4 regions of the Streptomyces sp. NPDC007164 genome follow, and region 1 is predicted to be linked to each of the others. Evidence: riboswitches for the same ligand, from Rfam matches in the RefSeq annotation. Region 1 holds a riboswitch; each other region holds the start of a gene.
The links. Region 1 has a riboswitch for cobalamin ahead of ABZ622_RS08930 (ribonucleoside-diphosphate reductase subunit alpha). Riboswitches for the same ligand answer to the same signal wherever they lie in the genome.
Positions count from the first base shown of each region.

Region 2: another riboswitch for cobalamin. It lies ahead of ABZ622_RS11230 (ABC transporter substrate-binding protein); the one in region 1 lies ahead of ABZ622_RS08930 (ribonucleoside-diphosphate reductase subunit alpha).
Region 3: another riboswitch for cobalamin. It lies ahead of cobN (cobaltochelatase subunit CobN); the one in region 1 lies ahead of ABZ622_RS08930 (ribonucleoside-diphosphate reductase subunit alpha).
Region 4: another riboswitch for cobalamin. It lies ahead of ABZ622_RS32625 (prenyltransferase/squalene oxidase repeat-containing protein); the one in region 1 lies ahead of ABZ622_RS08930 (ribonucleoside-diphosphate reductase subunit alpha).

Region 1 is NZ_JBEYFB010000004.1:51,592-57,176, reverse strand. It holds gene ABZ622_RS08935 (ribonucleotide-diphosphate reductase subunit beta) at 1-952, opposite strand, end outside; gene ABZ622_RS08930 (ribonucleoside-diphosphate reductase subunit alpha) at 952-3,363, opposite strand; cobalamin riboswitch at 3,503-3,644, opposite strand; gene mctP (monocarboxylate uptake permease MctP) at 3,810-5,444, opposite strand; gene ABZ622_RS08920 (DUF3311 domain-containing protein) at 5,441-5,585, opposite strand, start outside.
Region 2 is NZ_JBEYFB010000005.1:229,175-234,759, reverse strand. It holds gene ABZ622_RS11235 (FUSC family protein) at 1-933, opposite strand, end outside; cobalamin riboswitch at 1,338-1,463, shown strand; gene ABZ622_RS11230 (ABC transporter substrate-binding protein) at 1,502-2,488, shown strand; gene ABZ622_RS11225 (iron ABC transporter permease) at 2,572-3,540, shown strand; gene ABZ622_RS11220 (ABC transporter ATP-binding protein) at 3,537-4,325, shown strand; gene ABZ622_RS11215 ((2Fe-2S)-binding protein) at 4,322-5,083, shown strand; partial or broken gene ABZ622_RS11210 (acyl-CoA dehydrogenase family protein) at 5,228-5,578, opposite strand.
Region 3 is NZ_JBEYFB010000021.1:81,275-86,859, forward strand. It holds gene cobN (cobaltochelatase subunit CobN) at 77-3,673, opposite strand; cobalamin riboswitch at 3,744-3,893, opposite strand; gene cobG (precorrin-3B synthase) at 3,940-5,268, shown strand; gene ABZ622_RS24730 (precorrin-8X methylmutase) at 5,350-5,585, shown strand, end outside.
Region 4 is NZ_JBEYFB010000039.1:28,503-34,087, forward strand. It holds gene ABZ622_RS32610 (ferredoxin) at 1-201, opposite strand, end outside; gene ABZ622_RS32615 (aldehyde dehydrogenase) at 201-1,661, opposite strand; gene ABZ622_RS32620 (MBL fold metallo-hydrolase) at 1,910-2,950, shown strand; cobalamin riboswitch at 3,122-3,257, shown strand; gene ABZ622_RS32625 (prenyltransferase/squalene oxidase repeat-containing protein) at 3,367-4,641, shown strand; gene ABZ622_RS32630 (SCO2322 family protein) at 4,638-5,369, shown strand; partial or broken gene ABZ622_RS32635 (energy-coupling factor transporter transmembrane component T) at 5,366-5,585, shown strand, end outside.

The sequences.
Region 1 (5,585 bases):
AGAAGTTCGTCAGCTCCTGGACGCCCTGGAGCTCCATGAACGAGAACGGGTTCTCCGAACCGTAGACCGCCGGGAAGCCGAGGCGGGTGAGCCGCTGGTCGGCTACGCACTCCAGGTACTGCCGCATCGACTCGGTGTTCATGCCGGGCAGCCCGTCACCGCACAGATCGCGGCCGAACTGCAGCTCCGCCTCGACCGCTTCCCTCAGCATGTCGGTGACCTGCTGCTGGAGCTCGTCGTCGAAGAGCTCCGGCTCCTCCTTGCGGACGGTGTCCACGACCTCGAACGCGAAGTTCATGTGCATCGTCTCGTCCCGGAACACCCAGTTGGTGCCCGTGGCGAGACCGTGCAGCAGACCCCGCGAGCGGAACCAGTAGACGTACGCGAACGCGCCGTAGAAGAACAGCCCCTCGATGCACGCCGCGAAGCAGATCAGGTTCAGCAGGAACCGGCGGCGGTCGGCCTTCGTCTCCAGGCGCTCGATCTTCTCGACCGAATCCATCCACTTGAAGCAGAACTGCGCCTTCTCGCGGATCGAGGGGATCTCCTCGACCGCGTCGAACGCCGCCGCGCGGTCGTCCGGGTCGGGCAGGTAGGTGTCCAGCAGCGTCAGATAGAACTGGACGTGCACGGCCTCCTCGAAGAGCTGCCGCGACAGATACAGCCGCGCCTCGGGGGAGTTGATGTGCTTGTACAGCGTCAGCACGAGGTTGTTGGAGACGATCGAGTCACCCGTCGCGAAGAACGCGACCAGCCGGCCGATCATGTGCTGCTCGCCGGGGGACAGCTTGGCGAGGTCGGCGACGTCGGAGTGCAGGTCGACCTCCTCCACCGTCCAGGTGTTCTTGATCGCGTCCCGGTAGCGCTCGTAGAAGTCCGGGTAGCGCATCGGACGCAGGGTCAGTTCGAAGCCCGGGTCCAGAAGGTTCTTGTCGGAGTTGGTGGAGCTCATTACTGGCAGGCCTCGCAGGACTCGGGGTTTTCGAGGGAGCAGGCGATCGCGTCCGCGTCGGGCGCCGACGACTGCTGTACGGGAATGGGGGCGGCGGCCGCGGTCCGGCCGGACGCGGCGCGGGCGATCCTGGTCGCCGGGCGCGAGCGCAGGTAGTACGTCGTCTTCAGCCCCTGCTTCCAGGCGTACGCGTACATCGAGGAGAGCTTGCCGATCGTCGGCGTCTCCAGGAACAGGTTCAGCGACTGGCTCTGGTCCAGGAACGGCGTACGGGCCGCCGCCATGTCGATCAGGCCGCGCTGCGGGATCTCCCACGCGGTGCGGTACAGCGCCCGCACGTCCTCGGGGATCCAGGCGAAGCCCTGCACCGAGCCACTGGCCTCGCGCAGCGCCTCCCGGGTGCGCGCGTCCCACACGCCGAGCTTCTTCAGCTCGTCCACCAGATAGGCGTTGACCTGGAGGAACTCACCGCTGAGCGTCTCGCGCTTGAAGAGGTTGGAGACCTGCGGCTCGATGCACTCGTACACGCCCGCGATCGAGGCGATCGTCGCCGTCGGCGCGATGGCGAGCAGCAGCGAGTTGCGCATCCCGTTCTTCGCGACCCGGGCGCGCAACGCGTCCCAGCGCTCCGGCCAGTTCAGCTCGGTGTCGTAGTGGTCGGGGTGCAGCACCCCGCGCGCCGCCCGGGTCTCGGACCAGGCGGGCAGCGGACCCGAGCGCTCCGCGAGCTCGCAGGACGCCTCGTACGCGGCGAGCATGATCCGCTCGGAGATCCTCGTGGACAGCGCCCGCGCCTCGGGGGAGTCGAAGGGCAGCCGCAGCTGGAAGAAGACGTCCTGGAGACCCATCGCGCCCAGCCCCACGGGGCGCCACTTCGCGTTGGAGCGGCCGGCCTGCTCGGTCGGGTAGAAGTTGATGTCCACGACCCGGTCGAGGAAGGTCACGGCGGTGCGGACGGTGGCGTCCAGCCGCTCCCAGTCGATCCCGCCGTCGGCGACGAACGCGCCGAGGTTGACCGAGCCCAGGTTGCAGACCGCCGTCTCGCCGTCGTCGGTGACTTCCAGGATCTCGGTGCACAGGTTCGACGAGTGGACGACGCTGCCCGGCTCGGCGGTCTGGTTCGCGGTCCGGTTGGAGGCGTCCTTGAACGTCATCCAGCCCTGGCCGGTCTGCGCGAGGGTGCGCATCATCCGGCCGTACAGCTCGCGCGCCGGCATCGACTTGCGGGCCAGGCCCTTGGCCTCGGCGGCCCGGTACGCGGCGTCGAACTCGTCGCCCCACAGGTCGACCAGCTCGGGCACGTCGGCGGGCGAGAACAGCGACCAGTCGCCGTCCGCGTCGACCCGGCGCATGAACTCGTCCGGGATCCAGTGCGCCAGGTTGAGGTTGTGCGTACGCCGCTGGTCCTCACCCGTGTTGTCGCGCAGCTCCAGGAACTCCTCGATGTCCGCGTGCCAGGTCTCCAGGTAGACGGCGGCGGCGCCCTTGCGGCGGCCCCCCTGGTTGACCGCGGCGACGGAGGCGTCGAGCGTCTTGAGGAACGGCACGATGCCGTTGGAGTGCCCGTTGGTGCCCCGGATCAGCGAACCGCGGGAGCGGATGCGGGAGTACGACAGACCGATGCCGCCCGCGTGCTTCGAGAGCCGCGCCACCTGGTGGTAGCGGTCGTAGATCGAGTCGAGCTCGTCCAGCGGGGAGTCCAGCAGGTAGCAGGAGGACATCTGCGGGTGCCGGGTGCCGGAGTTGAAGAGCGTGGGGGAGGAGGGCAGATAGTCGAGCCGGCTCATCAGCCCGTACAGCGCCGCCACTTCGTCCACGGCGCGCTGCGACTCGTCCTCGGCCAGCCCGGCCGCGACCCGCAGCATGAAGTGCTGCGGCGTCTCGATGACCTGACGGGTGTGCGGGTGGCGCAGCAGGTAGCGGCTGTGCAGGGTCCGCAGCCCGAAGTAGCCGAAGCGGTCGTCCGCGCCGTCGGCCAGCGAGCGCTCCACCAGCGTGTCGAGGGCAGCCGCGTGGGTGGCGACGAACGCGGCGGTACGGTCCGCGATCAGGCCCTCGCGGTGCCCGACGGCTACCGAGGCGGAGAAGGAGACCGCGCCCTCGCCGGCCGCCTCGTCCGCGATGGCGAGGGTCAGCAGCCGGGCGGCGAGCCGGGAGTAGGCGGGGTCCTCGGAGATCAGCCCCGCGGCGGCCTCGGTGGCCAGCGACCGCAGCTCGGCCTCGTCGGCGCGGGCGCTGCGGCCACGCAGCGCGGCGGCGGCGACCCGGCCGGGGTCGGTGGCGGGCAGATCGGCGGTCAGGTCGGTCAGGGTCCGCAGCAGCGCGGTACCCGGTCCGTCCTGTGCGGCGGCCTCGGACTCGGCTGCTGCGGACGCGGCGACTGAAGCCGGATCGGCTGGCGCGATGGTCACGTGGTGCTCTCCCTCGCTCGGCTCTGGGCCGGCGGGGAACGGGGCAGCCCTGCGGAAGCACACCCGGGGCAGGGCAGCACTCCGCACGGCGTCCACCGGCCCAACCGCGAGGCCCGGACGTCTGGGCATCCGGTTCGGTCGAGCCGGATGCGCTGCCGGCAGGTCATCGGACTGACTCGGGGGTGCACAAAAGCGCACTGAATACACCGTTGCGGGACAGTTCCGGATTCGCACCGGATTCCCCTGCGGCGACAGCGAGGACGAGCATACATGTGGGGGCTGCCCGATGACGCAGCCCCCATATGTTGTGTCGCGCGTTCGAGTCGGGCCCACAGAACGGGCCGTGCGGCCCTTTCCCGGGCCGGTCGGCCGGATCACGCCGACGGCCCGCCGCGCCCCGTTGCGGGGGGCTCGACGGGCCGTCGGAAGGCCGTGGGCGGCGGTCGTCAGTGGCCGCCCGGAGCCCCCGCGGTGGCCGGCGGGAGCTCGGTGGCGACACCCGGGTCGCCCGCGTCGGCGGTGTAGTCGGCCGGGGAGGTCTCGTCGGTCCCGGCGGGTGCCTTCAGGGCGTTCAGGACGAAGGTGAGCACCACCGTCACCACCACGTTCAGCACGAACGCGGTGAGGCCGATGTAGCCGATCTCGCCGATCCCCGGGATCTCCTTGGACGAGCCGCCGAAGTGCGCCTGGGTCGGGCTGGCGACCCCGTACGCGGCCACCGTCCCGTACACCATGCCGGCCGCCCAGCCCGCGAGCAGTGCCCAGCGGTGGAACCAGCGGGTGAACAGGCCGCCGACCAGGGCCGGCATCGTCTGGAGGATCCAGATGCCGCCGAGCAGCTGGAAGTTGATCGCGACCGTCTTGTCCATGGTGAGGACGAAGGCCAGCGCGCCGACCTTGACCAGCAGCGACACCAGCTTGGAGACCTTGGTCTCCTGCTCCGGGGTCGCGTCCGGCTTCAGGAAGTCCTTGTAGATGTTGCGGGTGAACAGGTTGGCCGCGGCGATCGACATGATCGCGGCGGGTACCAGCGCGCCGATGCCGATGGCGGCGAACGCGACGCCCGCGAACCAGTCCGGGAACATGTCCTCGAACAGCTGCGGGATGGCCAGCTGGCCGTTGTCCACCTTGATGCCGGCGGCGATGGCCATGAAGCCGAGCAGCGCCAGCAGACCCAGCATCAGCGAGTACAGCGGCAGGATCGTGGTGTTGCGCCGGATCACGTTGCGGCTGCGACTGGAGAGCGTCGCCGTGATCGAGTGCGGATACATGAACAGCGCCAGTGCCGAGCCCAGCGCCAGGGTGGCGTAACCCCACCGGCCCGCCTCACCGGGCGCGAGTCCGGCCACCGGTTTCCCGGCCGCCTCGTTCTTCTGCGAGAACGCCTCGCCCGCCTTGGCGAAGATGTCGTCGAAGCCGCCGAGCTTGATCGGGATGTAGATGATCGCCACCGCGATGACCAGGTAGATCAGCCCGTCCTTGACGAACGCGATCAGCGCGGGCGCGCGCAGCCCGGACGAGTAGGTGTACGCGGCGAGCACCGCGAACGCGATCAGCAGCGGCAGGTCCTTGACGAACCAGTGGGTGTTCTCGCCGCCGCCGACGCCCATCACGTCCAGCACCGCCTGGATGCCGACCAGTTGGAGCGCGATGTACGGCATCGTGGCGAGGATGCCGGTGACGGCGACCGCCAGCGAGAGGCCCTTCGAGCCGAAGCGCCCGCGGACGAAGTCCGAGGTGGTCACGTACCCGTGCTTGTGCGAGACCGACCACAGCCGCGGCAGGAAGGTGAAGATCAGCGGGTACACGAGGATCGTGTACGGCACGGCGAAGAAGCCCGCCGCGCCCGCCGTGTAGATCAGCGCGGGAACGGCGACGAAGGTGTACGCGGTGTACAGGTCGCCGCCCAGCAGGAACCAGGTGACCCAGGTGCCGAAGGACCGTCCGCCCAGGCCCCATTCGTCGAGGCTGGCCTCGTTCTCGGCCCTGCGCCAGCGCGCGGCCAGGAAGCCCATGACCGTGACGGCCACGAAGAAGAAGATGAAGACGCCGAGCGCGACGCCGTTCACACCGTCCTTCATGCCGACGCACCTCCCTTGCGGGCGCGCTGGTCACGCTGCCACAGCTTGTACGCGGTCATCGTGAGCGCGGTGGAGAGGAGTACCCAGAGCATCTGGTACCAGTAGAAGAACGGAATGCCGATGAAGGTGGGGTCCACCTTC
Region 2 (5,585 bases), on a different contig from region 1:
CCGCAGCACGAGCAGATCCGTGTCGAGCACGCCGAGCAGCCCGTACAGCATGCTCGCCATCACGGTCACGGCCAGCATCATCCAGGTATAGGAGACAGCGGCGGTATAGAAGATTCCGAACACCCCCATCGCCACCACCACGGCGGCCACGACCGGCTCGTGGTGCAGCGGCACGGCCACGGCGAAGCCCAGCCCGATCCCGAGCACCGTTCCCAAGAAGCGTCTGAACCCGCGCACGACGGCCTCGCCCCGCGAGGTCGTGGCCACGAACACCCACCAGGTGGCGCCGACCGCCCAGTACCAGCGCTGGTCGGAGAGCAGTTGCCCCACCGCGAGCGCGAAGCCCGCCCCCAGTGCCGCCTGCACGGCCTGCCGTGTGGTGATCCGGCCGAGCCCGCTCGCCCCCGAGGGCAGGGCGACTGCCACGGGTACCGCGAGCCTCCGCTCGTAGCACCACACCCCGAACCGCACCACCGACGACGCGACGAGCGACAGCAGCACGGCCGCGTACAGCTCGGGCAGTTGGCCGGGCACGGTGTGCAGGAACTGGGCGGAGAAATAGGCCATGAAGCCGAACACGCCCAGCGAGTGCCCGCGAGGTCCCCACCGCCGCGCGTACACCCCCGCCCCCACGACGGCGAGGAACGCCAGGTCGCGTGCGACGGGCACATCGTGCAGCACGGCGGCGAGCGTGAGCACCGGGAGACCGACGACGGGGAGAAACGCGGTCGTGACCGCCTGCCCACGCACCGTCGGGTCGGTCACCGTGAACAGTGCGAGCAGCGCGGCCAGGCCACCGGTGATGGCCGCCACCAGCGAGTGCCCGGACGCCCCGCACAACGCGACGGCGAGCCCGATGCCGAGCACGGCCCGGGACGCGAACCGCAGCCGCATCCGCCCCGGATCGTGTGCGACGAACGCCCTCTTCAGCAAGTTGTCCTGCCCCTTTCACACATGGACCAGCGCATTTCACACCTGGACCAGCGCGGACACGAGAAAGGCGCCGCAGAGATCCCGGGGGAACCCGCAGCGCCATTGACAGCCCCATCTCAGCATCTGGGGGGCTAGTGGTTCAAATGAAGCCCGCCCCTCTGGGCCAATGGCCCACAATGGCTTGACCTCGCCCGGCCGCATCCGAGCCAACGGACCACCTTCACGTGACACCGGCGCGCACGGCAGGCCCCCTGGCCCTCCACCCGCTCACTGCGACTTCCGCTGCCGGACCCCGGGCGGAACCCGTCCGCAGTGCCGGTCGTCGTCGTGGACGTCGGTGTCCGGGGCCGGCCGAGGCCGTCGCCGCATGGGCCGGGACCTGCCGGAATACGCGGTCTGACAGTATGGGCTCCGCAAACTCAGGCGACGCGCGTCAGGAAACCGGTGTGAATCCGGTACGGTCCCGCCACTGTGACCGGGCTGAACAGCAGCCCGGAAGCCAGATACTGGCCGCGCCGCCTTCTCGTACTACCCAGGGGACGAGGACATCCCCGGGAAAGGCTCGGCCATGCCCCGAATCCGCCGTGTACCGCTCGCGCTCATACCACTGCTCCTGCTGCCGCTCACCGGCTGCGGCTCCGGCACGGACGGCGAGAACAAGGCAATGGCCGCACCGGCCGCCGACGGTTTTCCCTACACGGTCACCAACTGCGGTACGAGGACGACCTTCGACGCCCCGCCGGAGCGGGTCGTCACCATGAACCAGCACGTCACCGAGATCATGCTGGCCCTCGGGCTCCAGGACCGGCTGGCCGGTACCGCCTACCTGGACGACAGCGTCCTGCCGGAGTACCGGTCCGCGTACGCCGGGACCAAGGTGCTCGCGAAGGAGTACCCCTCCAAGGAGGTGCTGCTCGGCGCCGGCCCCGACTTCGTCTACGGCGGGTACAGCAGCGCCTTCGACGAGGCCAGGGGCCAGGACCGGGCAGGGCTCCAGAAGGACGGCATCAACACCCGGCTGAACATCGAGAACTGCACCAGGGGCAAGGTCGGTATCGATCAGCTCGCCACCGAGATCACCCAGGTCGCCAGGACCTTCGGCGTGCCGGAGCGCGGCAGGAAGCTGATCGCCGAGGAGCGGCGGAAGATCACGGCGGTCGAGGAGAAGCTCAAGGGCGCCTCACGTCCCTCGGTGTTCGTGTACGACTCCGGCGACAGCTCCGCGTTCACCGCGGGCGGCAAAGGCATCGGCAACGAGATCGTCCGGCTCGCCGGGGGCAGGAACGTCTTCACGGACCTCGACGCCACCTTCGGCGACGTGGCCTGGGAGCAGGTCATCAAGCGCAAGCCCGAGGTGGTCGTGATCTACGACTACGGAGGCACCACGGTGGCGGCCAAGAAGAAGCGGCTGCTGAACGATCCGGCGCTCGCGGACGTGCCGGCGATCAGGAACAAGAAGTTCGCGGTGCTCCCGCTGTCCTCGGCCGTGCTCGGTGTCCGGGTCGCCGACGCCGTACAGGACCTGGCCGGGCAGCTGCACCCCGGCACCCCGTGAGCGCGGAGTCCGCCCGCTCCGGCCCGAAGTCCGTCCTGCGCTCGACCCCCGTCGTGATCGGCGTCCTCACGGTGCTGCTGCTCATGGCGGCGGTGGCCGGTCTGGTGCTGGGCCCGGTACGGATTCCGCCGGGCGAGGTGCTGAGTACGGTCCTGGGCGGTGAACGCACCGGTGCGTACCCGACGATCGTGTGGGAGGTACGACTGCCCAGGGTGCTGCTCGGAGCCGTCGTCGGCGCCGGGCTGGCCCTGTCGGGCACGGTGCTCCAGGCGCTGGTGCGCAATCCGTTGGCCGATCCGTTTCTGCTGGGCGCCTCGTCCGGGGCGTCGGCGGGCGCCGCCGCGGTCGTCGTGCTGGGAGTCGGAGCCGGGGTGGCCACCGACGTCGCGCTGCCCGTTGCCGCGTTCGCCGGGTCCATGGCCGCGCTGGTCGCCGTCTACGCGATGGCCCGGCGGGGCGGCACCATGACAACGGGCCGGCTGATTCTGGCCGGGGTGGCGATCCAGTACGTACTGTCCGCGGTCACCAGCCTGATCCTGGTGCTGTCCTCCCGGGCCGAGCATGTGCGGGCGATCCTGTTCTGGACCCTGGGCGGGCTGGGCGGTGCCCGGTGGGACCAACTTGCCCTGCCCGCCGCGGTATTGGGCATCGGTGCCGTCCTCCTGATCAGCCTGGCCCGGCCGCTGGATCTGCTGCTGACCGGGGAGGAAGGGGCCCGCAGCCTCGGCCTGGACCCCGGACGTTTCCGGGGCGGGGTCTTCGTGCTGGTGTCACTGATCATCGGCGTGCTGGTTGCCTACAGCGGGGCGATCGGCTTCGTCGGCCTGATGATTCCGCACGCCGCCCGGCTGATCGTCGGCGCGTCCCACCGCAGACTGCTGCCGGTGACCGCGCTCGGCGGGGCCGTCTTCCTGCTGCTGGCCGATCTGCTGGCGCGGACCGTGGCAGCCCCGGCAGAGATTCCCGCCGGGGTGGTCACCGCCCTGGTGGGCGGCCCGTTCTTCCTCTGGCTGCTGCGCCGCTCCACCCGTACCGAAGGGATCACCGGATGAGCCGGGCACCGTCCCCGACGGCGCTCGCCGCCGACGGGATCAGCTACGAGGTGGCCGGCCGCACGCTGCTCGACGCGGTCACGCTGGACGCCGCCCCCGGCGAGACGGTGGGGCTGGTCGGACCGAACGGCAGCGGCAAGACCACCTTCCTGCGCTGTGTGTACGGCGCGCTGCACCCCGCGTCGGGCCGGGTTCTGCTGGACGGGGCGGACGCCGCGACCCTCGGGGTGAAGGAACGGGCGCGCCGCGTCGCCGTCGTACCGCAGGACAGCCCCGGCACCTTCGGTCTGACCGTACGTCAGATCGTGGCGATGGGCCGAAGCCCGCACAAACGGTTCTGGGAGCAGGACTACGCCGACGACGCCCGCCGCATCGACCAGGCGCTCCGGCGCGTCGGCGCGGCGCCCCTGGCCGGCCGGCGGTTCGAGGAACTGTCCGGCGGGGAGCGGCAACGGGCCCTGATCGCCCGCGCCCTGGTCCAGGAGCCGGGGCTGCTGGCGCTCGACGAACCCACCAACCATCTGGACATCCGCTACCAGTTGGAGATCCTCGGCCTGGTGAGAACGCTGGGCACCACCAATCTGCTGGTGCTGCACGACCTCAACCTGGCCGCTTCCTACTGCGACCGGCTGTTCGTCCTCAGCGCCGGACGGCTGGTGGCCTCCGGCTCCCCGCACGCGGTGCTGACGGAAGAGCTGCTGGCCGAGGTCTACGGGATACGGTCCCGGATCGGCGTCCACCCGGTCACCGGCTCCCCGAACGTCGTCTACCTCCCGCTGTCATGAGCGACGACGTTTCCCCCGCATGGGCGCCGTTGCGGCACGGGCCACGCTGGCAGGTCACCGTGGGCGAACCGTCGGCGAGCGAGGCGGGGCAGTGGCTGGCAGCCGACCGGCTGGCCGATCCGGCGGGCGCGGAGCTGTCCGTGCTGCTGGAGCGCGAGCGCACCGGCAGCGGCCACCGCACCGGTCATGCGGCCGCGCTGACCCTGATGGCGGTGTACGCGGGCTGGGTCACGGCCGCCGCAGTGCTCCACTGGGCGCTGTACGACGAGGTCCCGGACATGAGGTCCGGCAATGTCCTGGTGCGCCCCGCCGCGCACGGGATCGGCGGGGTCAGGGTGCGCCGGGCCCGGTTGCTGGTGCCCCGGGCCGGGGAGGACTCCGTACGGCTGCTGCACCGCATCGTGCTCGACGGACATCTGCTGCCCCTCGCCGATGCGCTGCAATGCCGTACCCGTGCCGGGGCCAGGCAGTTGAGCGGCGGTATCGCCCATGGCTGCGCCACGGCGCTGTGCGCGTACGGCGACCGGGTGGATCTGCTGGCCGCCCGCTGGCGGCAGTTCGTGGACACCGCACCCGGCCGACTGGCGACGCTGGGCGAGGTGGTCCGGGTCCGGCGAGCGCCGGACGGTCCGGAGCGGCTGGTCTATCTGCGCAACACCTGCTGTCTGTACTACACGAGTGCGGAGGCGGTGCGCTGTGCGAGCTGTTGTCTGACAAGCCGCGAGGAGCGGCTGCGGGCCTACGCGAGGCCGAAGTAGCACCGGCCGGCTCCGGGGAGCCCGGACGCCGGAACGGCGAGACCATGGCGTGGGTGAGGGCGTTCAGCGCCTCGGGGCGGTTGAGGGTGAGGTAGGCCGCACGGCCCTCGGTGCGCAGCAGTACCGGGCTGCTGGAAGGGGTCGTCATCGGACGGCCTCCATCAGTTCCCGGGCCACGATGACACGCATGATCTCGTTCGTTCCTTCCAGGATCCGGTGCACCCGCAGGTCGCGGACGATCTTCTCGATGCCGTACTCGCTCAGGTAGCCGTAGCCACCGTGGAGTTGCAGTGCGCGGCCGGCGACGGAGTATCCGGTGTCGGTGGCGAACCGCTTGGCCATCGCGCAGAGCCCGGCTCCCGCGGGGCTGCCGTCGTCGAGCGCCTCGGCGGCCTGCCGGACCAGGGCACGGGCGGCCTCGAGTTCGGTGGCCATGTCCGCGAGCCGGAACTGAAGTGCCTGGGCGTCCAGGAGCGAAGCGCCGAACGCGCGCGACCGGGGG
Region 3 (5,585 bases), on a different contig from region 1:
CGCCGGCCCCGGCCCGCGCCCGGGCCGGGGCTCGCTCATCCGTCGCCGTCCGGTGGCCCGGTGCCGGGCCCCGGGGTCAGTCCTCGCCCTCCAGGTTGCCCTCCGTCTCCAGGTATGCCTGGCGCAGGGCGTCGAGGATCGCCGGGTCGGGCTTGGCCCACATGCCGCGGGACTCGGCCTCCAGGAGGCGTTCCGCGATGCCGTGCAGGGCCCAGGGATTGGCCTGCTGGAGGAACTCGCGGTTGGTCGGGTCCAGCACGTACGTCTCGGTGAGCTTGTCGTACATCCAGTCGGCGACCACGCCCGTCGTCGCGTCGTAGCCGAAGAGGTAGTCGACGGTGGCGGCCAGCTCGAAGGCGCCCTTGTAGCCGTGCCGCCGCATCGCCTCGATCCACTTGGGGTTCACCACCCGGGCGCGGAAGACCCGTGAGGTCTCCTCCACCAGGGTGCGGGTGCGGACCGTCTCGGGGCGGGTGGAGTCGCCGATGTACGCCTCGGGGGCGGTGCCGCGCAGGGCGCGGACGGTGGCCACCATGCCGCCGTGGTACTGGAAGTAGTCGTCCGAGTCGGCGATGTCGTGTTCGCGGGTGTCGGTGTTCTTGGCCGCGACCGCGATCCGCTTGTACGCCGTCTCCATCTCCTCGCGGGCCGGGCGGCCGTCGAGTTCGCGTCCGTAGGCGTAGCCGCCCCACACCGTGTAGACCTCGGCGAGGTCCGCGTCGGTGCGCCAGTCGCGGGAGTCGATGAGCTGGAGCAGACCGGCGCCGTACGTACCGGGGCGGGAGCCGAAGATACGGGTGGTGGCGCGGCGTTCGTCGCCGTGGGCGGCCAGGTCGGCCTGGGTGTGGGCGCGTACGTGGTTCTGCTCGGCCGGCTCGTCCAGGGAGGCGGCGAGGCGGACCGCGTCGTCGAGCAGGCCGATGGTGTGCGGGAAGGCGTCGCGGAAGAAGCCGCTGATGCGCAGGGTGACGTCGATGCGCGGGCGGCCGAGCTCGGCCGGCGGGATCGCCTCCAGGCCGGTGACGCGGCGCGAGGCGTCGTCCCAGACGGGGCGGACGCCGAGCAGCGCGAAGGCCTCGGCGACGTCGTCACCGGCGGTGCGCATCGCGCTGGTGCCCCACAGGGACAGGCCGACCGAGGTGGGCCAGTCGCCGTTGTCGGTGCGGTAGCGCTCCAGGAGCGAGTCGGCCAGGGCCTGGCCGGTCTCCCAGGCCAGGCGCGAGGGTACGGCCTTGGGGTCGACGGAGTAGAAGTTGCGGCCGGTCGGCAGAACGTTGACCAGGCCGCGCAGCGGGGAGCCGGAGGGTCCGGCGGGGACGAACCCGCCGTCCAGCGCGTGCAGGGCGTGGTCGAGTTCGTCGGTCGTGGCGGCCAGTCGCGGCACGACCTCGCGGGCGGCGAAGTCGAGGATGTCGGCGACCGCCCGCGGGTGCCCGGCCGCCACTTCGGCGACGGCGTCCGGGGACCAGCCGGCGTCCTCCATCGCCTGGACCAGGGTCCGGGCCCGCTCCTCCGCCTCGTCGGCGGTGACTCGGGTCGCGGCGGACTCGTCGAGCCCCAGGGCCTCGCGCAGGCCCGGCAGGGAGGCGGTGCCGCCCCAGATCTGGCGGGCCCGCAGGATCGCGAGGACGAGGTTGACCCGGTCGGCGCCGGCCGGGGCGCCGCCCAGCACATGCAGTCCGTCACGGATCTGGGCGTCCTTGATCTCGCAGAGCCAGCCGTCGAGATGCATGATGAACTCGTCGAATCCCTCGTCCTCGGGGCGGTCCTCCAGCCCGAGGTCGTGGTCGAGCTTGGCGGCCTGGATGAGGGTCCAGATCTGTGCGCGGATCGCCGGGAGCTTCGCCGGGTCCATCGCCGCGATCTGGGCGTGCTCGTCCAGAAGTTGTTCGAGGCGGGCGATGTCGCCGTAGCTGTCGGCTCGTGCCATCGGCGGTACGAGGTGGTCCACCAGAGTGGCGTGGACGCGCCGCTTGGCCTGCGTGCCCTCGCCCGGGTCGTTGACCAGGAACGGGTAAATCAGTGGCAGGTCGCCGAGGGCGGCGTCGGGGCCGCAGGCGGCGGAGAGGCCGGCGTTCTTGCCGGGCAGCCACTCCAGGTTGCCGTGCTTGCCGAGGTGGATCATCGCGTCGGCGCCGAAGCCGTTGTCGTCGGCGGCAGCGGCGATCCAGCGGTAGGCGGCCAGGTAGTGGTGCGAGGGCGGCAGATCGGGGTCGTGGTAGATCGCGATCGGGTTCTCGCCGAAGCCGCGCGGCGGCTGGATGAGGATGAGCAGATTGCCCCGGCGCAGGGCGGCGAGCACGATGTCGCCGTCCGGGTTGCTCGACCGGTCCACGAACATCTCGCCCGGGGCGGGGCCCCAGTGCCGCTCGACGGCCTCGCGGAGCTCGGCCGGGAGGGTCGCGTACCAGCGCCGGTAGTCGGCGGCGGGGATACGGACCGGGTTGCGGGCCAACTGCTCCTCGGTGAGCCATTCCTGGTCGTGGCCGCCGGCCTCGATCAGTGCCCGGATCAGCTCGTCGCCGTCGCCCGAGACCAGGCCGGGGACCTCCTCCGTACCGAAGTCGTATCCCTGGTCTCGGAGTCGGCGCAGCAGGGCGACGGCACTGGCCGGGGTGTCGAGGCCGACGGCGTTGCCGATGCGGGAGTGCTTGGTCGGGTAGGCGGACAGCACCAGTGCGATCCGCTTCTCGGCGGCCGGGATGTGGCGCAGCCGGGCGTGGCGCACGGCGATCCCGGCGACGCGGGCGGCGCGCTCGGTGTCGGCGACGTACGCGGGCAGGCCGTCCTCGTCGATCTCCTTGAAGGAGAACGGCACGGTGATCAGGCGGCCGTCGAACTCGGGGACCGCGATCTGGCTGGCGGCGTCGAGCGGGGAGACGCCCTCGTCATTGTCCTCCCAGTCGGTGCGCGATCCGGTGAGGCAGAGCGCCTGGAGGATGGGGACGTCGAGGTTGCTGAGGACGCCCGCGTCCCAGGACTCGTCGTCGCCGCCCGCCGACGCCTCGGCCGGCCGGGTGCCGCCGGCGGCGAGGACGGTGGTGACGATGGCGTCGGCGGCGCGCAGCGCGTCGATCAGCTCGGGCTCGGGGGTGCGCAGCGAGGCGACGTACAGCGGCAGCGCGCGGGCACCGGCGTCCTCGACGGCGCCGCACAGGGCGTCCACGAACGCGGTGTTGCCGCTCATGTGATGGGCGCGGTAGTAGAGCACGGCGACGACCGGGCCGTCGGTGCGGCGGGCGGTGCGCTCCAGCGGGCCCCAGGAGGGTGCCGGGGCGGGCGGTGCGAATCCGTGGCCGGTGAGCAGGACGGTGTCGGAGAGGAAACGGGCGAGCTGGTCCAGGTTGGCGGGGCCGCCGTGGGCCAGGTAGGCGTGGGCCTCGGCGGCGATGCCGATGGGGACCGTGGAGGCGGCCATCAGCTGGGCGTCGGGGGCCTGTTCGCCGGTGAGGACGACGACGGGGCGTCCGGTGGCGAGGACTTGGTCGAGGCCGTCCTGCCAGGCGCGTACGCCACCGAGGAGACGTACGACGACCAGGTCGACGCCGTCGAGGAGCTGCGGGAGGTCCTGGAGCGGGAGCCGGGAGGGGTTGGCGTAGCGGTAGGAGACCGGGCCGTCCGAGGCGCGGGCACTGAGCAGGTCGGTGTCGGACGTCGACAGGAGCAGGATCATGCGGCGTCGGGCCTTCCTCGGGGTGTCCACGCCCCGGGCGGTGTCGGAATGGAGTCTCCCCAGCTCGACGGAGTCGAGCGGCGGGGAAGGGAGTTCCTGACTCGCCCGGCCGGGGCCGGGTTCACAGTGGCGGGACCGTGCCGGAATCGCACCGGACTTCCTCCCCTGTCGCCGTCTGTGGCGACGACGTGCCGGATGGCCCGTCAATAGGCATAGTAAGGGCCGGTCACCGATGGAGGACATACGGTTCTGTTCAGATGGTCGGTATGCTCGCCGCCATGCCCCCACCTGCCACTTCGCCTTCGCTGCCCGCAGACTCGTCTGCCCGGGACCGCGGTGACGCCTGCCCCGGCACGCTGCGGCTGCACCGGGCGGACGACGGCGCTCTGGCCCGCGTCCGGGTGCCCGGTGGTCTGCTGACCGCGGTGCAGGCGGATGCCCTCGGTGTGGTGGCGGAGAGACTGGGCGATGGTGAGTTGCATCTCACTTCGCGAGGCAATGTGCAGTTGCGCGGGCTGAGCCCCGACTGCGGTGGCGAACTGGCCGACCGGCTGGGCGAGGCGGGACTGCTGCCCTCCGCCCGCCACGAGCGGATACGCAACGTCGTGGCGTCGCCGCTCTCGGGGCTCGACGGCGAAGGAGCGGCGGACGTCGGAGCGTGGCTCCGGGCGCTGGACGCGCTGCTGTGCGCGGGCGAGCGGACGGCCGGGCTCTCCGGCAGGTTCTTGTTCGTGCTCGACGACGGCCGCGGCGATGTGGACGCGCTGGGCGGCGATGTGACGCTGCTGGCGCAGGACGGCGGAGTGGCGCTGCTTCGGATCGGCACGGCCCGGACCGTGGTGCGGATACCCGGTGCGCAGGCGCCGCGGGCCGCCCTCATGGCTGCGGAGACTTTCCTGGAGCGGGCGTCCGGCACCGGTGCCTGGCGGGTGTCGGACCTGCCCGGTGGCGCCGGCTCCCTTCTCGACGAGGTCGTACGGCGGTTGCGGGAGGCGGATCCCGGCACCGCCGCCACCGAGGTCCGTGACTGTCCGCGCGGCTCGGACGGCCCCGCCCCCGGCATGGTGACCGGCCCGCACGACCGGGCGGCGTTGTCCGTCGGCATCCCTCTGGGGCGGATCACCCCGGCGCAGTGGCGGTCGCTGACGGACACGGCCCGGCAGCGGGGACGTGGTGAATTGCGGCTGACCCCGTGGCGCGGGGTCGTCGTACCGGGGGTGGAGCGGCGGCGGGCTGCGGGGCTGCTGGACGAACTGGGGGCCGCCGGCCTCGTCGTCGGACCCGACTCCCCCTGGACCGGGGTGGGTGCCTGTATCGGCCGGCCCGGCTGCGCGAAATCGCTGGCCGATGTGCGGGCCCGGGCGGCGGCCGTGGTGGGGCCCGTGGGCCTGCTGCCGGTGTACTGGTCCGGGTGCGAACGCCGGTGCGGCCATCCCCGCGGCGAGTGGGTCGATGTGGTCGCCGTCCCCGGCGGACACCGGATCTCCGTCGTTCGGGGCGAGGAGCGGGGCGCACCGGTGAGCGTCCCCAGCCCCCCCGACAGCCCTGGCGGACTCGCCGAAGCGGTGGCTTCGGCCCGCGGCACGCGCGGCTGATTCCGTACGCGCGGCTCCCCTGTACTCGCAGTACCTGCTGTACCCGACCGTTGCACGCCCGAGGAAGAAAGCGAAAGCACTGTGCACCAGTACGAGAAGGACGGACCGGCGATCTATCGCCAGTCCTTCGCCACGATCCGCGCGGAGGCCGATCTCGCGGGCCTGCCCGCCGATGTGAGCCAGGTCGCGGTCCGCATGATCCACGCCTGCGGGATGGTCGACCTCGTCCGCGATCTCGCTTTCACCCCGGACGCGGTCGCCCGTGCCCGTGCCGCGCTGCGGGGCGGCGCGCCCATCCTGTGCGATGTGGCGATGGT
Region 4 (5,585 bases), on a different contig from region 1:
GCCGGTCAGTGTGATCGTGATCGCCTCGACCGGGCACCCCTCCGCAGCCGCCAGGACCTTCTCGTCGGCGTCGGTCTCCGGGACCGACGGGCGGGACTGGCGGGCGGTGTCCAGGGCGAAGGCGCCCGGCGCGTGGTTCACACACATCCCGGAGCCGATGCAGACCCCCCGGTCGACCTCGACGGCCCAGCGGTCGCCCATCACGCCCCCTCGTATCCGGCCGGCAGGTGGATCATCTTGTGCTCGAAGTACTCGCCGTATCCCTCGGGCCCGAACTCCCTGCCCAGGCCGGAGTTCTTGTACCCGCCGAACGGGCCGAGCATGTCGAGGCTGAAGGTGTTCACGCTGTACGTGCCCGTCCTGACCCGGCGGGCGATGTCGATGCCGCGCTCGGTGTCGGCGGTCCAGACGCTGCCGCTGAGCCCGTAGTCGGAGTCGTTGGCGATCCGTACGGCCTCGTCCTCGTCACCGTACGGCAGCAGGCAGATGACGGGGCCGAAGATCTCCTCGCGGGCGATCCGCATCGAGTTGTCGACGTCGCCGAAGAGGGTCGGCTCGACGTACCAGCCCCGTTCCTGGGACGCCGGACGGCCGCCGCCGGTGAGGATCTTGGCGCCCTCGTCCTGCCCGATCCGGATGTAGTCGAGCGAGCGCTGCTGCTGGCGCTGCGCGACCAGGGGGCCTAGTTCGGTGGCCGGGTCGAGCGGGTCGCCGACCTTCAGCGCGGACGCCGCGGCGGCGAACGCCTCGGCCGTCTCGTCGTAGCGGGAGCGCGGGACGAGGATGCGGGTCTGGGCCACGCACGCCTGGCCGTTGATCATCCAGGCGAAGGGGACGATGCCCGCGACGGCGGCGTCCAGATCGGCGTCGGGAAGCATCACGGCGGCGGACTTGCCGCCCAACTCCAGTGTGACGCGGGTGAGGTTGCGGGAGGCGACCTCCATCACCCGGCGCCCGGCGGCCACCGACCCGGTGAACGACACCTTGTCGACGCCGGGGTGCCCGACCAGGTACTCACTGACCTCGCGGTCGGCCGGAAGGATGGAGAGCACGCCTTCCGGCAGCCCGGCGTCGGCGGCGATCTCGGCCAGGATGTAGGCGTCCAGCGGGGATTCCGGCGAGACCTTGAGCACGGCGGAGCAGCCCGCCAGCAGCGCGGGTGCGAGCTTGGCGGCGGCGGTGAACTGCGGAACGTTCCACGGCACCACGGCCGCGACCACTCCGACCGGCTCCCGCCGCACCAGCAACGGCCCGAGCGCCCCGGCCCGCCGCTCCTCGTACGGGAAGCCCCGCGCCACGGTGATCGCCGAGTCCCACACCATCATCGCGGCGAGCGCCTGCACCATGACGCTCGACGTGTACGGGGTGCCGTTCTCCGAGCTGATGACCCGGGCGATCTCCTCGTACCGGACGGCGAACGCGTCTTTGATCCTGGTCACCACCGCGATCCGCTCGTCCAGGCTCATCCGGGGCCAGGGCCCCTCGTCGAACGCCCGCCGCCCGGCGGCGACGGCCGCGTCCACGTCCGCCCGGGAGGCATGCGGCACCCGGCCGATGACCTGCTCGGTGTGGGGCGAGACGACCTCGATCACTTCCCGGCCCAGCGGATCGACCAACTCCCCGCCGATGAACAGTTTTCCGTGTTCGACAAGCTCGGTCATGGCTACTGCCTCCCGCGGCCCGGCGCGTTGCCCGAATCGGCATCCGGCTCGACGTCCGACTCGACATCCGACTCATGATCTGACTCTGTGTCAGAACTGATATCAGTTCCAGTTCCAGGAGTCCACGGCCGCGACAGCGCCCCGGACAAGATGGTCGACCGGGGCTACTACTGGAACAAGTTCTCGTTACAGTGGGGCGAGGCACCGGAGCCGCGAAGCCGTACGCCGTCCAGAGAGATGGGGACCTCATGACGCAGGTGACCGACCACGGCGGGGGCGTGCACAGCATCAAGGTGCCCATCCCGGACAATCCGCTCGGCCACACCCTCGTGCACGTCCTGGACACCGATCGGGGTCCGGTGCTGATCGACACCGGGTGGGACGATCCCGAGGCCTGGGACACTCTCGGGGCCGGCCTCACCGCCATCGGTACGGAGATGGCCGACATCCACGGTGTGGTCATCACCCACCACCATCCCGACCACCACGGGCTGTCCGGGCAGGTGCGCGAGGCATCCGGGGCCTGGATCGCCATGCATGCGGCGGACACCGCGATCGTGCGCCGTACCCGGGAGTCCCAACCCGGCAGGTGGCTGACGTATCTCGCGGCCAAGCTCACCGCGGTCGGAGCGCCCGAGGAGCACCTCGCGCCGTTGCGGGCCGCCGCGGCCGACGGGGGCAGGATGCGGACGCTGCCGGGGCTGCGTGCCGCGCTCCCGGACCGGGAGATCGTGCCCGGTGAGCTGCTCGACCTGGCGGGGCGCAGGCTGCGGGCGATCTGGACGCCGGGGCACACGCCGGGGCATGTGTGCCTGCACCTGGAGGAGGAGCACCCGGGCAATCTGCCGGGGCGGGGGCGGCTCTTCTCGGGAGACCATCTGCTGCCGGGGATCAGTCCGCACATCGGGCTGTACGAGGACCCGGACGACGCCACGGTCACCGATCCTCTCGGCGACTACCTCGACTCGCTGGAGCGCATCGGCAGGCTCGGGGCCGCCGAGGTGCTGCCCGCCCATCAGTACGCCTTCACCGATGCGGCGGGACGCGTACGGGAGCTCCTCGGGCATCACGAGGAGCGGCTGACCGGGCTGCTCGGGCTGCTGGCGGAGCCGCTGACGCCGTGGGAGCTGGCCGTGCGGATGGAGTGGAACCGGCCCTGGGAGCAGATCCCGCACGGCTCCCGGAACATCGCCGTCTCGGAGGCGGAGGCGCATCTGCGGCGGCTGGTGAAGCTCGGGCGCGCGGAGGCGGTGCCGGGGAGCGAGCCGGTGACGTATGTCGCGGTGTGAGTGATGAGCGATGAGTGATGAGCGATGAGTGATGAGCGATGGGTGTGATGCGCGTCGCTGGGTGCGTGACGTACGTCGCGGGGCGTGTGGTGACGCGTACGTGTGTGGTGACGCGTACGTGAGTAGTGACACGTCCGGGGCGCTCCTCCCGGCCCGGAGCCCGGTCGGTGCCGCCCGGTAGAGTGTGCGGGTCGTCATCATGCCCGTTCAGGGGGAAGCCGGTGCGAATCCGGCACTGACCACGCAGCCGTGAACCGTCTTCGCAGGCGGTGAGTCGGAATGCCCTGTCCGCGGTCGTGACCGGCTCGGACCACCGGATCCCCCGGTGGTCGGCACCGTCGAGGTACACGAGGTCGGAGCCTGGTGCCTGAGCGTGCCTGTGCCCGGTTCACCCCGCAGGAGAGGCCCCGCCCGCCATGACCGTACGTCGCAGCGCAGCAACGCTCGCCGCCACCGCCGCCGTGCTCTGCGCGGCCGCTGCGCCGGTCGCGGTGGCAGCGCCGTCCCCCTCGCCCTCGCCTTCCGTCGCGCTGCCGTCCGGGCTGTACGGCACGAAGGACCCCACCTACGACGGTGTGTGGCGGCAGTCGCTGGCCTTCCTCGCGCAGCGGCTCGAAGGGGTCACCCCGGCCGCGAAGTCGGTGGACTGGCTGATCGGTCAGCAGTGCGCCGACGGCTCCTACGCCGCGTACCGGCCCGATACCGCCAAGCCGTGCGACGCCAAGACGGTGCGGGACACCAATGCCACCGCGGCCGCCGCCCAGGCGCTGGTCGAGGTCGGCGGGCACCGCGAGACCGTGAACAACTCGGTGCGCTGGCTGAAGTCCGTACAGAACGAGGACGGCGGCTGGGGCTACACCGCGGGTGCGCCCAGTGACGCCAACTCCACCTCTCTGGTGATCGGCGCCCTCGCCCGTCAGGGGCAGCGGCTCACGGACATCACGACCCCCGGTGGCAAGACCCCCTACGACCCGCTGCTCGCCCTCGCCATCCCGTGCGGCGGCAAGGACGGCGGCGCCTTCGCGTACCAGCCCGACAAGAAGGGCGGGCTCGCCGCGAACGCGGACGCCACCGCGGCCGCCGTGCTCGGCACGATGGGCAAGGCCCTGGCAGTCGGGAACAACGCCGCGGGCAAGGCACCCACCTGCCGGCCCGGTTCCGGGCTCACGCCCGAGCAGGCCGCGCAGAACGGCGCCCACTACCTCACCGACGCCCTCGCCGGCAGCGGTCACCTGAACCTGGCGCCGATGCCCGGTGCCACCGACACCACCCCGCAGCCCGACTTCGGCAACACCGCGGACGCGGTCGTCGCGCTCTCCGCGGCCGGCCACCAGGACAAGGCGGCCGGAGCCGTCGACTGGCTGAAGAAGAACTCCGCGGACTGGGCCGCCCAGAGCGGCCCCGCCGCCTACGCCCAGCTGATCCTGGCCGCCCACGCGACCGGCAACAACGCCCGGGACTTCGGCGGCGTCGACCTCGTCGCCCGGCTCAACGCGGCCGGCCCCGCGCCCGCCGCCGTCGTGACGCCCGACCCGTCCGCCGACACCGGGTACGAGGCCACGGAGAAGGACCAGGTCCACAGCGGCGACGACGTGATCGGGGGCGTGTGGTGGTACATCGGCATCGGCCTCGTCCTCGCGGCCATCGCGTTCTTCCTGACCAGCGGTCGCCGGAAGAGCAGGCAGCCGTGAGGCGCGTGGGACGGACCACCGCGCTGCTGGTGGTCCTGGGCGCCGTCCTGGCCGTGCTCGGCGCGGGACCGGCCCAGGCGGCCGGGTACCGGTACTGGTCGTTCTGGGAGGGTTCCGGATCCGGCTGGACGTACGCCACCCAGGGCCCGTCGCTGGTCCGGCCGGACGACGGGGCGGTGCAGGGCTTCCGGTTCTCGGTCAGCGAGGACTCCCAGGACTCGGCGAAGCCGCGCCGCGCGGCCGACTTCACGAAGATCTGCGCGGACACCCCGGCCCAGGACGGCACCAAGCGGATCGCACTCGTCATCGACCCGGGCACGGCGGCGGACGCCCCGGCCGGTGAGACACCGCCCGCGCCGCGCACCGCGTGCGCACGGGTCGGACCGGACGCGAGCGCCGCGGAGGCACTCGCCTCGGTGGCGAAGCCGCTGCGCTACAGCAGCGACGCGATGCTCTGCGCCATCGCCGGATACCCGGGCTCGGGCTGCGGCGAACAGGTCTCCGGCGACGGAAACGGCAGCGGGGACGGCAGCGGGAACGGGAACGGGAACGGCACGCCCGACTCGGCCGCCTCCGCCTCCGTTTCCACGTCACCGGCCGGGTCCGCGGCCTCCAGCGGCTCGGGCGGCTCCGGCGGCGGCCCGTCCGCCGGGGTGCTCGTCGGGGTCGGCGCCGTGCTCCTCCTCGGCATCGCCGCGGTCGTGCAGGCCCGCCGCCGCCGCGGATGACCGCCTCGACCAGCGCTCCGGCCGGCCGCACGGCCCTGGCGCGCCGGCGTCCGCTGCGCGCGCCCGCGGCGAGCCGGAGCAACGCCGTGCCCGCCGGGGCCTGGTGGCTGTGGGCGCTCGGCCTGGCAACCGCCGCGTCCCGGACCACCAATCCGCTGCTGCTCGGGCTGCTGGTGGGGGTGGCCGGTTACGTCGTGGCCGCGCGCCGTACCGACG